Linked DNA regions of Geotalea uraniireducens. Each later gene encodes a partner of the first gene's protein in a complex. Links are inferred from orthologs where the notes say so. Each region holds a gene or a part of one and is shown on either strand. Other genes may lie near its edges.

The links.
Region 2: the proteins of QMN23_RS11965 (region 1) and smc are in contact, whole or in part, in a crystal structure (PDB 3ZGX), measured with the Bacillus subtilis proteins. The link is inferred for Geotalea uraniireducens from one-to-one orthologs.

The regions. Positions count from the first base shown.
Region 1 is NZ_AP027151.1:2,549,187-2,555,574, reverse strand. Bases 12-2,996 are described here. They hold QMN23_RS11965 (segregation and condensation protein A), read left to right. Parts: upstream 12-1,094; coding sequence 1,095-1,898; downstream 1,899-2,996. Other genes in these bases: amrB (AmmeMemoRadiSam system protein B), read left to right, coding at 2,623-2,996; scpB (SMC-Scp complex subunit ScpB), read left to right, coding at 1,898-2,509; trpS (tryptophan--tRNA ligase), read left to right, coding at 115-1,098; QMN23_RS11975 (site-2 protease family protein), read left to right, coding at 12-30. Outside these bases: more of QMN23_RS11975, read left to right, coding at 1-11; more of amrB, read left to right, coding at 2,997-3,426; QMN23_RS11950 (hypothetical protein), read right to left, coding at 3,460-3,669; QMN23_RS11945 (chorismate mutase), read right to left, coding at 3,676-3,963; nadB (L-aspartate oxidase), read right to left, coding at 3,971-5,566; QMN23_RS11935 (lytic transglycosylase domain-containing protein), read left to right, coding at 5,761-6,369. UniProt on the Bacillus subtilis protein: Participates in chromosomal partition during cell division. May act via the formation of a condensin-like complex containing Smc and ScpB that pull DNA away from mid-cell into both cell halves.
Region 2 is NZ_AP027151.1:1,396,923-1,402,685, reverse strand. The notes cover bases 1,653-5,763. They hold smc (chromosome segregation protein SMC), read right to left. Parts: upstream 5,381-5,763; coding sequence 1,853-5,380; downstream 1,653-1,852. Other genes in these bases: QMN23_RS06470 (sigma-54-dependent transcriptional regulator), read left to right, coding at 5,542-5,763; QMN23_RS06480 (roadblock/LC7 domain-containing protein), read right to left, coding at 1,653-1,837. Outside these bases: QMN23_RS06495 (cell division protein ZapA), read right to left, coding at 1-207; QMN23_RS06490 (cell division protein ZapB), read right to left, coding at 213-389; signal recognition particle-docking protein FtsY, read right to left, coding at 446-1,477; more of QMN23_RS06480, read right to left, coding at 1,478-1,652. UniProt on the Bacillus subtilis protein: Required for chromosome condensation and partitioning.

The DNA.
Region 1 (6,388 bases):
CACCGCGTTACCTTCTTCCTGATGCGTTAAAGCTCGGGGAGTAACCGGACGAAGAGCAGTAGCGTTTTCAATCCCGATCCGGACGACCGCCCGGGTAGCAAAGGAGCAGCAAGCATGAGCAACAAACGGATTGTCAGCGGCATGAGACCGACCGGCAAGCTTCATCTCGGCCATTTCCACGGCGTTCTCGCCAACTGGCGCGAACTTCAGGAAAACTATGAATGTTTCTTTTTTGCCGCCGACTGGCACTCGTTGACGACCGAGTACGATAATACCGGCGGGATCCGCGACAGTATCAGGGAGATGGTTCTCGACTGGCTGTCTTTCGGGGTCGATCCGCAGCGAAGTGTTATCTTCCAGCAGAGCCTCGTGCCGCAGCACGCGGAGTTGAACCTGATTCTGTCGATGATTACGCCGGTTTCCTGGCTGGAACGCAATCCCACCTATAAAGAGATGCAGGATAATCTGTCGGCGAAAGATCTTTCCACGTTTGGCTTCCTCGGTTACCCGGTGCTGATGGCGGCGGATATCATTCTCTACAAGGCCGCGAAGGTGCCTGTCGGTCACGATCAGTTGCCGCATCTGGAGATCACCCGGGAGATCGCCCGCCGCTTTAACTTCCTCTATCGCGAAGTTTTTCCGGAACCGGCGGCGCTCCTTACCGAAACTCCGAAGGTCCTTGGCCTTGATGGCCGCAAAATGAGCAAGTCCTACGGCAACGCGATTTTCCTCTCTGAGAGCGCCGAGGAGACCAGGAAAAAGGTGCAGTCGATGGTGACCGATACCCAGCGGGTGCGGCGGAGCGATCCGGGCGATCCCGACCGCTGTGTTGCCTTCTCCCTGAACCGTCTTTACATTCCCGAAGATAAAAAGGCGGAAATCTACGCTGGCTGCCGCGGGGCGGAGATCGGCTGCGTAGAGTGCAAGAAGCTCCAGGCGGAATATCTGGTTGAAACTCTGGCACCATTTCGCGCCAAAAGAGAGGAGCTGACGACCCAGCCAGGCCTGGTGGAGGATATCCTCGCGGCTGGGAGCGCCAAAGCCGCCGCCGAAGCGAGCCGGACCATCGCCGAGGTCAGGGACGCGATCCGGCTATGAGCGGTGAGGAGCACCTGCCGTTTTATCCAGAGGGGGGCGCAGCGCCTTACACGGTCAAGCTGGAGGTGTTCGAGGGGCCTTTGGATCTGTTGCTCCATCTCATCAAAAAGAATGAGATGGATATTTACGACATTCCCCTGTCAATCATCACCAAGCAATACCTTGAGTACATCAAACTTTTGAAGGAACTTAACCTGGAGGTCGCCGGCGAGTTTCTCGTCATGGCTTCCACTCTGCTGCAGATCAAGTCGAAAACCCTCCTGCCAACACCGGTTGACGAAGAAGGAGGGGAGGACGAGGAAGAGGATCCGCGTGCCGAGTTGGTGAGAAGGCTGCTGGAATACCAGCAGTACAAGGAAGCTGCCTTGACCCTGACCGGGCGTAATCTGCTTGGCCGGGAACATTTTGCCCGGCAGGTGCCGTTCTCCGAGGCTGAAGCCGCCGAGGGGGGGGATGATGCCCTGGAGGTCGAACTGTTTGAACTGATTGAAGCATTTCAGCGGATTCTCGACCGTGTTTCCCAGGAAAGCTTCCACGAAGTCGGCGCCGATTCGATCACTATTGCCGAACGGATCAGCGAGATTCTTTCGATGCTGGAAGGGAAGGAATCGCTGCTGTTCGACGAGCTGTTCCCCGAAACTGTCAGCCGCGATTATCTGATTGCCACATTTCTTGCGGTTCTGGAACTCTGCAAGCTGAAGGCGATCAAAGTCATCCAGGCTAACCGGTATGGCTCGATCTGGATCGCACCGGCCGTTATAGAAGAGGCAGAAGCGCCGGTCGAAGAAGGAGAACGCTGATGTCGACGCTCAAGTCGATTGTCGAGAGCCTGCTGTTCGTTGCCGAGGGTCCCTTGACCCTTGACCGGCTCTGTTCACTTCTGGAAGAGCATGAACGCAACGATATCCGTGCTGCACTGAATACGCTCCTGCAGGATTATGGCGGCGAAGGGCGCGGAGTTGAGCTGGCTGAGGTTGCCGGGGGGTACCAGTTCCGTACGGTTGCGGAAAACGCCGATTATCTGCGGCGCTTGACCAAGGTCCGGCCGGTCCGCTTTAGCCAGTCGGCCCTGGAGTCGCTGGCAATTATTGCCTACCGCCAGCCGGTAACCAGGGCTGAGATTGAGTATCTGCGCGGGGTCGATTCCGGCGGGGTACTGAAGACGCTTTTGGAGAAAAAGCTGATCAAGATTCTCGGCAAGAAAGATATCCCCGGCAAGCCACTCATCTACGGGACGACGCGGGAATTTCTCGAAGTGTTCGATCTGAAGGACTTGCGCAGCCTGCCGAGTCTGAAAGAGATCAGGGAGCTTTCCGAAACCAGCAAGTTCGAGCAGCAGGAGGAATTGCCGCTGCCGCTGCCGGAGAGCGAGACGTCCGCCGCTAACAATTCGGACGATACCGACGCCTGAGGCCTGCCGTATCGTTTCCCCCCCAGTCTGACTCCCTCGTCTTTTCATGCTATAGTTGATGTCGGGAATGGCAAGAGAAAACACGCCGCTGTTTTCGTGAGCGGAGGTGGGCGATGATACGTCATCCGGCGGTAGCAGGGCAGTTCTACAGTGATGATCCCCGGCAGCTCCGGGCCGAGATGGCGCGGTTGGTGCCGGTCGATGTGCCGAAGCGGAAGGTTATTGGGATAGTGGCCCCCCATGCCGGCTATCTTTACTCGGGAGGGGTGGCGGGAGCGCTGTACGGGGCGATCGAGCTGCCGGAAACCGTGATCGTCATCGGACCCAATCATCATGGTTTCGGTGCTGCCGTTGCCCTCTATCCCGACGGCGAGTGGCTTACTCCTTTCGGCACCGTGCCGGTCGGTGGTCATCTCGCCCGACTGCTCCGCGAACACCTGCCGCTGGTCGAGGTCGATTCGACGGCGCATCGCTTCGAGCATTCTCTGGAGGTACAGGTCCCCTTTCTCCAGTATCTCCGTAACGATCTTACCATTGTACCGCTCTGCCTCGGTTTCGGTGATTATGAACGGTGTCAGCAGTTAGGGGAGGGCATTGCCCGGGCAATCGGCGATTTCGGTGACGAGGTGCTGATCGTTGCCAGCTCCGATATGACCCATTACGAGCCGGCGGCAATGGCACGGCAGAAGGACCAGCTGGCGGTTGCTGAAATGCTGGCTCTCAATCCGCTGGGGCTACATCAGGTGTGTCGGCGACAGGGGATCACCATGTGCGGGGTCATCCCGGCGACCGTCATGCTGGTTGCCGCGAGAAGCCTCGGGGCAACCAAGGCCGAATTGATTCGTTATGCAACGAGTGGCGATGTGACGGGGGACAACAGCCAGGTAGTCGCCTATGCCGGGCTGGCCGTCTGGTAAATCGGCTGCTGGTTGGTGGCGGCGACCGCCCGGTCATTCCTCTTTGGCGATACGTACCACCTGATGGACCCCCGGCATTTTTTCAAGCTTCTCCTGATCGAGGCTATCCGTATCGCCGATGACCCCGATAATCGTCCGGTTGGCGCCAGTCGACTGGTGAATGTCGAAATTCCGGTTGATCAGGTATTCCTTGATCTGCACGAGCGCCTGTTCATCGGCGTTTTTCTTCATGATGATGAGCATTGCCGATCACTCCTTCACACGCTTGTCCCGATTAGTCATGATTCTTTCCAGCCGCCGCGATTCGTCGATAACCCGCTCGAACAGCCGGACAATGGCCCCGTCGTCGAGCGGGCCGCCGTTTTCGCTCTTCATCCGCTCGAAGATGAGTTTTTCCCGTCTGGGATCGTAAACAGCCATCCCTCGCTGTTTCTTGATCTCGCCGATCTGCAGGGCCAGACCGGCGCGTTGGTTGAAAATCCGTAGCAGTTCGCTGTCGAGTCGGTCGATTTCAGTTCTCAATTCGTCGATCGTCATGAGCGCCTCAGATATTTTTTCTGACGAAGGAGTCTTTCTTCCAGTGGATATCATCGCGCTGCGGGTAATCGATGGTGCAGTGCAGCCCACGCGATTCCTTGCGCTGTTGGGCGCATTTGACGATCAGTTCGGCGACGGTGGCAATGTTGCGCAATTCGATGAGATCGGAAGTGATGGTGAAGTTCCAGTAGTAATCCTCGATCTCTTCCTGAATGAGATTGATCCGGTGCAGCGCCCGTTCCAGCCGTTTGTCCGAGCGGACGATCCCGACATAATTCCACATGAAGCGACGAATCTCATCCCAGTTCTGGGAGACGACGACCATCTCATCGCTGTCGGTCGCCGTTCCGGCGTCCCATTCGGGGATTTCCGGGAAGGTAAAGGAGTTCGCTTCGATCTGGCTGACGGCATGCTTGAAAGCCCTGCCGGCATAGACGGCGGCCTCCAGCAGGGAGTTGCTCGCCAGCCGGTTGGCCCCGTGCAGGCCGGTAAATGCTACTTCGCCGATGGCGTAGAGGTGGCTGATGTCGGTCTGGCCGTTCGTGTCGACGGCAACCCCGCCGCAGAGATAGTGGGCTGCGGGCACGACCGGCAGTGGCTCCTTGGTCATGTCGAGGCCAAATTCCAGGCAGGTCTGATAGATATTGGGAAAGCGGTTCCGAACGTAGTCGGGGTCTTTGTGGGTAATGTCCAGGTAGACGCAGTCGTCACCATGAGTCTTCATCTCGTTGTCGATGGCCCGGGCAACGATGTCCCTCGGTGCCAGGTCTTTCAACTGGTGGTATTTATCCATGAAGGCGGTACCGTCCCGGCGGCGGAGGATAGCGCCTTCGCCGCGAACCGCCTCTGAGATGAGGAACGATTTGGCATGTGCGTGATAGAGGGTGGTAGGGTGGAATTGCATGAATTCCATGTTGGCGATCGTTGCCCCGGCTCGGTAGGCCATGGCGACACCGTCACCTGTGGCCACGTCCGGATTGCAGGTGTACAGGTAGACTTTGCCGGCGCCACCGGTGGCGAGCAGGGTTACCTTGGCGGTAAAGGTCATTACGGTGTTGTTATTGATGTCGAGAACATGGGCACCAAGACAGCGGTTTGGCTTCAGACGTTTGCGAAGCACTTTTGCCTCAGTGATCAGGTCGATGGCGATATGGTGCTCGAACAGTCTGATGTTCGGATTCTCCTGAACGGCTGCGACCAGTGCCCGCTCGATTTCCCGGCCGGTAACGTCGTCGGCATGAAGGATACGGCGCTGGCTGTGTCCGCCTTCCCGGGTGAGGTCGTACGAACTGCCGCTCTGGGTGAACTGGACACCCCACTCGATCAGATTGTTGATGATCTGCGGTCCTTCTTCGACCACCATCCGGACCACGTCTTCGTGGCAGATGCCCGCACCGGCAACGAGCGTGTCCTGAACATGCGCGTCGAAGGTGTCCTCTTTGGAGAAAACGGTGGCGATGCCGCCTTGGGCATAGTTGGTGGCAGATTCAGTCACTTCCCGTTTGGTGACGATGGCGACGGTGCCGTGTTCTGCAGCCTGGAGTGCAAAGGTGAGACCGGCGATGCCGCTGCCGATGACGAGAAAATCACTCTCAATTTTCATGAACGTGCTCCTCGGGTGGGGATAATGTAAACGGATTTAATCCGGCGATTATTCTCCCCAGCCCCTTGTTTGTCAAGGGATTTTGGGCGGTTGGCGAGGCAACGGCGCGATGGAGGTTGAAATGCACTGGCGATTGGTCTATATTTTGTATGTTTTTCCTGCAGTCGTCGATTTTATCCTTGTCGGATGTATCCATGTCCCGAAAGATCAGTCTGCTCATACTGCTCGCCGTAGCCGGAAGCCTGATCTGGTGTGCCGGAGCCAGTGCCGATATCTATCGCTATGAAGACAGCGATGGGGTCGTGCATTTTACCGATGCTCCTACGGACAAGCGATTCAAGGTCTATCTGCGGGATATCAAACGCGACCGGAAGCTTCGCACCACCTTCAGGCTTGCCGGTTGCATCCGCGATCCGCGCGAGTTTGAACCGATCATCGATCAGTGTGCTCTGGAATTTGGCGTCGATAAATCGCTTGTTAAAGCGGTCATTCATGCCGAATCGGGGTATAATCCCAATGCCGTATCGCGGAAAGGGGCCAGTGGCCTGATGCAGCTAATGCCGCAGACCGCCCGCGACTTGAAGGTTGGCAACTCCTTCGATCCGCGGGAAAATATCCGCGCCGGTGTGCGTTATCTCCGTTTTCTGCTCGATACCTTCAGAGGAGACGTCTCTCTTGCTCTGGCCGCCTACAATGCCGGCATGGCGAAAGTCGCCCGCTACGGCGGTGTGCCTCCTTACCAGGAAACCCGGACCTATGTCGACCGGGTGCTCAGCTATCAGAAGTCTTACCAGAACAATTAAGTTTTCCGGATCAAATCAA
Region 2 (5,763 bases), 1.2 Mb from region 1 along the record:
CTCCTTTTGCAGGGCGAGACAGGATTCCGCCATATTCATCAGCGCCAGGATAACCGGCACCTGGGGATCGCCAACCGGCACTGCAGCCTGAGCTTCGGCTATTTTCCGATTGACGAACCGTTCAACTTCCTGCACATGCTCCGGATCGGCCTCACTTCGAACCGTGATTTCCTTGCCCAACACCTTGATCCGGTGAGAGTGCTTCACCCGCGTCAGACCCTCTCAAGCTTGTCGAGAATGATATCGAGCCGCCCTTTGATCAGATTGCGCTCTTCCATTAGGCGGGAATTTTCATTCCGGAGCTGCTCATTTTCACCCTTCAACGCCAGATAGCGCTCAAGAAGTAAATCCACACGCCGCTCAATTTCGGCGAAAAGTTCACCATCCATACCGAGGCCTTTTTGGGGTGTAATGATAGTGCAGCCCCCTTGTAAAGTCAAGGAAATTAATAGAAAAGCGCTTCGACGAACTGCTCCGGATCGAAGTCGCGAAGGTCGTCGACCCCCTCTCCGACCCCGATATAGCGGATGGGGATCCGGAACTCGTTACAGATTGCAACAACGATTCCTCCCCTGGCCGTCCCGTCGAGTTTGGTCAATGCAATACCGGTAACTTCCGCGGTTTCCTTGAAAAGCTTGGCCTGTGACACCGCATTCTGTCCGGTCGCCGCATCGAGCACCAGCAGCGTTTCATGGGGCGCACCGGGCAACTCCCGGCCAATGATCCGTTTGACCTTCTTTAATTCCTCCATCAGGTTCACCTTCGTATGGAGCCGACCCGCCGTATCGACGATCAGCACGTCTGCGTTGCGCGCCTGTGCGGCCTTGATGCTGTCGAAAACCACTGCCGAGGGGTCGGCGCCTTCCCGGTGGCGAACGACGTCGACACCGGCCCGCTCCCCCCAGATTTGCAGCTGCTCGGCGGCGGCGGCCCGGAAGGTGTCGCCGGCGGCAAGGACGACTTTTTTCCCCTCGGCCGAGTATCGGGCGGCAAGCTTGCCGATGGTCGTCGTCTTGCCGACGCCATTCACGCCGATGACCATGATCACGAAGGGGGAAGCAGTAGTGATATCGAGCGGCCGGGCGTCGCGACTCAGCCGGGCATAGATTTCCTCCTTCAACGCGGCTTTCAGCGCCTCGCCGTCCTGCAATTCGTTACGGGACAACCGCTGTTCGAGCATCCGGATCAATTCAACCGTCGTGTTGACCCCGATGTCGGCGGAAATGAGGATTTCTTCCAACTCTTCCAGGGTATCGGCATCGATCTCTTTCTTGCCGAGAACCAGCCGGTCAATTTTCCCCACGAATGAATCACGGGTTTTGGCAAGACCTTGCCTGAGCCGTTCGAAGAACCCGGGACGTCGCTCACGGTCCTCGCTTTCCGGTAGACTTTCAGCGGGCTCGCCAGCCGTCTCTTGCTCCTGGCCGGCAATTTTCCCCCATAATCCTCTGAAAAATCCTGTTTTCTCGTCAGCCATTCAATATATCTCCTTGGCCAGCAGCGCCACTGCCCGGCGAAAATGGTAGAGGGCCCTGCCGGGAATTGCCGCCCGTTCAAGGGTCATGACCAGTGAATAGTCTTTCCCGACGGCGCCGACGATTGCCGTCAGCGCCGAGGTAGTAATCACCGCTTCACGGACGAACCCGCCGGCAAACCGGTCCTGGACTTCCTGCAGGCGACTGAGGATTATCGCCTTGTGGGCGCCGATAATTTTCAGCTCGAACGTGTCGAATCGTGCGAACTGATCAACTGCTTCCCCCTCCCAATCAGCCAGAATGGCACCACTGGCTCCCGGGACGGTGTGAACGAGATCGGTTAGGATAGTCTTGAAGGGCACCACGCACCTCCCCTGTCAGTTCAGCCGGACGGAAACAAGCTTCGACACTCCGGGGTCCTCCATGGTCACGCCGTAAAGAGTGTCGGCAACCGCCATCGTCGCCTTGTTATGGGTAATGATGATGAACTGGGAAATTTCACTCATCTCCCGGACCATATCGTTGAAACGGCCGATATTGGCATCGTCGAGCGGGGCATCGACTTCGTCGAGCAGGCAGAACGGCGACGGTTTGATCAGGAAGATGGAAAAAATCAGGGCAACGGCAGTCAAGGCCTTTTCCCCGCCGGAAAGCAGCGTGACGTTCTGCAATTTTTTCCCTGGCGGCTGGACGATGATATCGATCCCCGTCTCCAGGAGGTCTTCTTCGTTGGTCAGCTTCAGCTCGGCCCGACCACCGCAAAAGAGCCGGGGGAATACTTCCTGGAATTTCTCGTTGACCAGCTTGAAGGTTTCCAGGAACCGCTTGCGCGTCGTCCGGTTGATGCGTTGAATCGCTTGCTGCAGCGATAGCAGCGACTCTTCCAGGTCGGCCTTCTGTCCCGACAGGAAGGTGAAGCGCTCATCGAGTTCCTGATACTCCTCGATGGCGGTCAGGTTCACTTCCCCCATCTCTTCGACGAGCCTGGCCAGTTCCCGCTGCCGTTGTTCCGCCTGCTCCGCGTCATAGGCAAGGTCCGCATAACGCGGCAGCAGGGATTGCAGTTCAAGACGATATTTGTCCTGCAGCGTGGCGACCAGGTGGTTCAATTCGAGAGTCAGCTCAGACAGTTTGAGCCGACAGGAAGCAACGGCATTCTTTGCCTCGTCGCACCCGCTGCGCACCCTTTTGAGCAATGCCTCTTCTTCGCGCACTTCCTCGGCCTGGAGTTCAAAGCTCCGCTTGCGCTCGGCATATGTCGCCTCGGCGCCGGCATGGACGGCCAGCAGCTGCCGCAGCTCCTCTTCGCTTGCCGACCGGGCGGCAACCAGTCCGTCGTGCTCCCGGACACATTCGGCACCCTCCAGCCGATGCCGTTCGATCCGTTGCCGCAGGTCGGCGATCGACGCCTCGGCCCGGGCCATTGCCCGACTGGCGGCATCCTTTTTCTCCCGTAGTTGGGCTCCTCGCACCTTCAGAGCAGTCACCGCCTCGCGCACTTCCGCAATCGCCTTCTTTTTTCCGGCCAATTGTTCCTGAAGGCCAGCAAGTTCGGCTTCGAGAACGGTCTTTCGCTCTTCCCTGACACTCCGGCGGCTATCGGCCTCGCCAACCTCCGCGTCGAGCGTTTCCCGCTCCTCGCGAAGCTGGTCGTCTTCCAGACCGACCAAGGCAAGCCGCTCGTCAACCCGCTGACAATCCTCCCGCGCCTTGGCCAGATCTTTTTCGGCATTGACCAGCTGAAGATCCGTCTGGTGAAGCTCCTGACGCTGGTCGCGCAATTCTTCCTCGATGCCGGCAGCGGCGCGCCGCAGTTCTTCGCGCTGTCGCTCAAGGTCGCCAACGACCTCGGTCACAACCGCAACTGCGGCAACCAGCTCACGAATCTCGCGTTTCTTATGCACCAGCCCGCCGCCGCCCGCCTCGACCGAACCGCCGCCGATCATCCCGCCGGCTGCCAAGTCCCCGTCCCGAGTAACGAAGGTGGCATAGGGAAACCGCCGGGAGAGGGCGACTCCTTCGGCGAGGTCGTCGACCAGCGCGACATTGGCCAACAGCGGGCGAATATAGCCTTCGGCCCCGGCGGCAATGGTCACACAGGAGAGCAGCGGCTGAAGATGATCGGGCAAGGAGAGGAGTTCCGGCGCGGCGGGATCGCCAGCAAGAACCCAGCAGCGGCCGCCGGCAGAATTTTTCAGGTATGTCAGCGCCGCAAATGCAGCGGCCTCCTCCGGAGCAATCAGATACTGGAGACGATCGGCGAGGACCGCTTCGAGGGCAGCTTCGAATTCAGCGGCCGTTTCGACATGGTCGGCGATGACCCCCTGGAACCGGCCGCGAAACTCCGCTGCCTGCAAGAGTGCTTTCACCCCCTGGCCATAGCCGGCAAACTGGGCTTCGAGTTCCTGCAGGGAGTGGAGACGGGACGACTTCCTGCTCAATTCGTCCCGCTTCGTGACCAGCGCTTGTTCAGCTTCGGCAATGTCGGCCCGGGTTTGCTGCTCTTGACGAACCAGCAGCGGAATCCGCTCTGCCAGCTCCGCTTTCAGCCCGGTTAATCGCGCGACAACCGATTCGAGTTCGTGAATTTTTCCCTGGGCCTCGACCGCTTTTTCCTGGAGCAGCACCCCTTCGCGACGGTTACGCTCGACTCGCTCCGCCAGGTTCTCCAGCCGGCGTACGGCCGCCCCCCGCTGGTTGTTCAGCTGGGCGACCTCGGCCAGCAGCGAAAACAGCTCGCGACGCATCTCTTCCACGGCAGCGGCAAGCTCCACTTCGCTCCCCGCCATCGATTCCAATTCATTTTCCCGGTCGAGAAGAGTTCCTTCCTCCTCGGCGGCCTCCACCGCAAAGAGCCCGCTTTGCTCGACGAGGCGCTTCACCTCGTTTTCGGCCTCGGACAGCTGTTTTTCCAGCCCTGCATGTTCATCGGTCAGGCGTTCCTGGCGACGCTCCAGCGCCGCCAGCTCCTTCTGCTGGAATTCGAGCCGGCTCTCACATCCCTGGATATCGCTTTTCTGCCGGAAGAGGTCCTCCTGGCATCCGGTGACCTCTTTCTCTTGCTCGACCAGCGTTACCCGCCGTTCTTCGACCTGCAGCTCCCGCTGCCGGAGCTCGGCGGCCAGCTCGGTCTCCCGGGAAACGGCCTGCCGCAGTTCGTTTTCCAGCTCATCTTTGGCCTGGTTCAATACCGAAAACCGGCTGACAGCAGCGCGAATTTCGAGTTCTTTGAGCTCTTCCCGGTATTCTCTAAATTTTTCCGCCTTCTTGGCCTGGCGCTGCAATGAATTGAGCTGACGCTTGATTTCCGCCAGGATATCACCGATCCGCAACAGGTTCTGCCGGGTCAGATCGATCTTTTTCAGCGCAACCTGTTTCCTGGCTTTAAATTTGGTGACCCCCGCCGCCTCCTCAATCAAAAACCGGCGTTCCTCGGGTTTTGAATGGAGAATCATGCCGATTTTGCCCTGCTCGATGATCGAATAGGCCCGAGCGCCGACCCCGGTATCCATGAACAGTTCGGTGATATCCATCAGCCGGCAGGGAGTTTTGTTAATGAAATACTCGCTTTCACCATCCCGGTAGAGGCGGCGGGTGACCTGGATCTCGTGATAGCCGAGGTACTTGGCCGATACCCGGCCGTCGTCGGTAGACAACACCATGGAGACTTCCGCCATCCCGACGGGCTTGCGCAACTCGCTGCCGCCGAAGATCACGTCCTCCATGGACTTACCGCGCAGATTCTTGGCCGACTGCTCTCCCATCACCCAACGGATGGCGTCGACGACGTTCGACTTGCCGCAACCGTTCGGTCCGACGATACCGGTAATCCCCTGCTGGAAATCGAGGGACGCTTTATCGACGAAGGACTTGAAGCCCCCTATATCGAGACGTTTGATTCGCATAAACCGGGCTATAGTAGCAAACGACGGGGCGTAATGCAAAGGCAAAGCAGCGGCCGCAGGCGCCGGCACCGGGCCCGCAACGGGGCTCCTTCCGGCGGCCACTGCCGACTTGCCAATCTCCGGCAAAGATGCTACGTTGAGGGCTCATCCGTGGAGGTGCCATGAAAGAACGGACGCGAATCCTCCTCATCGACGACGAAGAATCGGGGCGCGAAGCCCTTTCCCTCCTTCTCAAACATGCCGGCTACCAGCTCAAGGGGACGGCTACGGGAAAAGAGGGTCTGGAATTGCTCGCCCGCGAGAAGTTCGACATCGTCATCACTGACCTGTTTCTCCCCGACAGCAACGGGATCGACATCCTGAAGCGGGCAAAGGAACAGTCT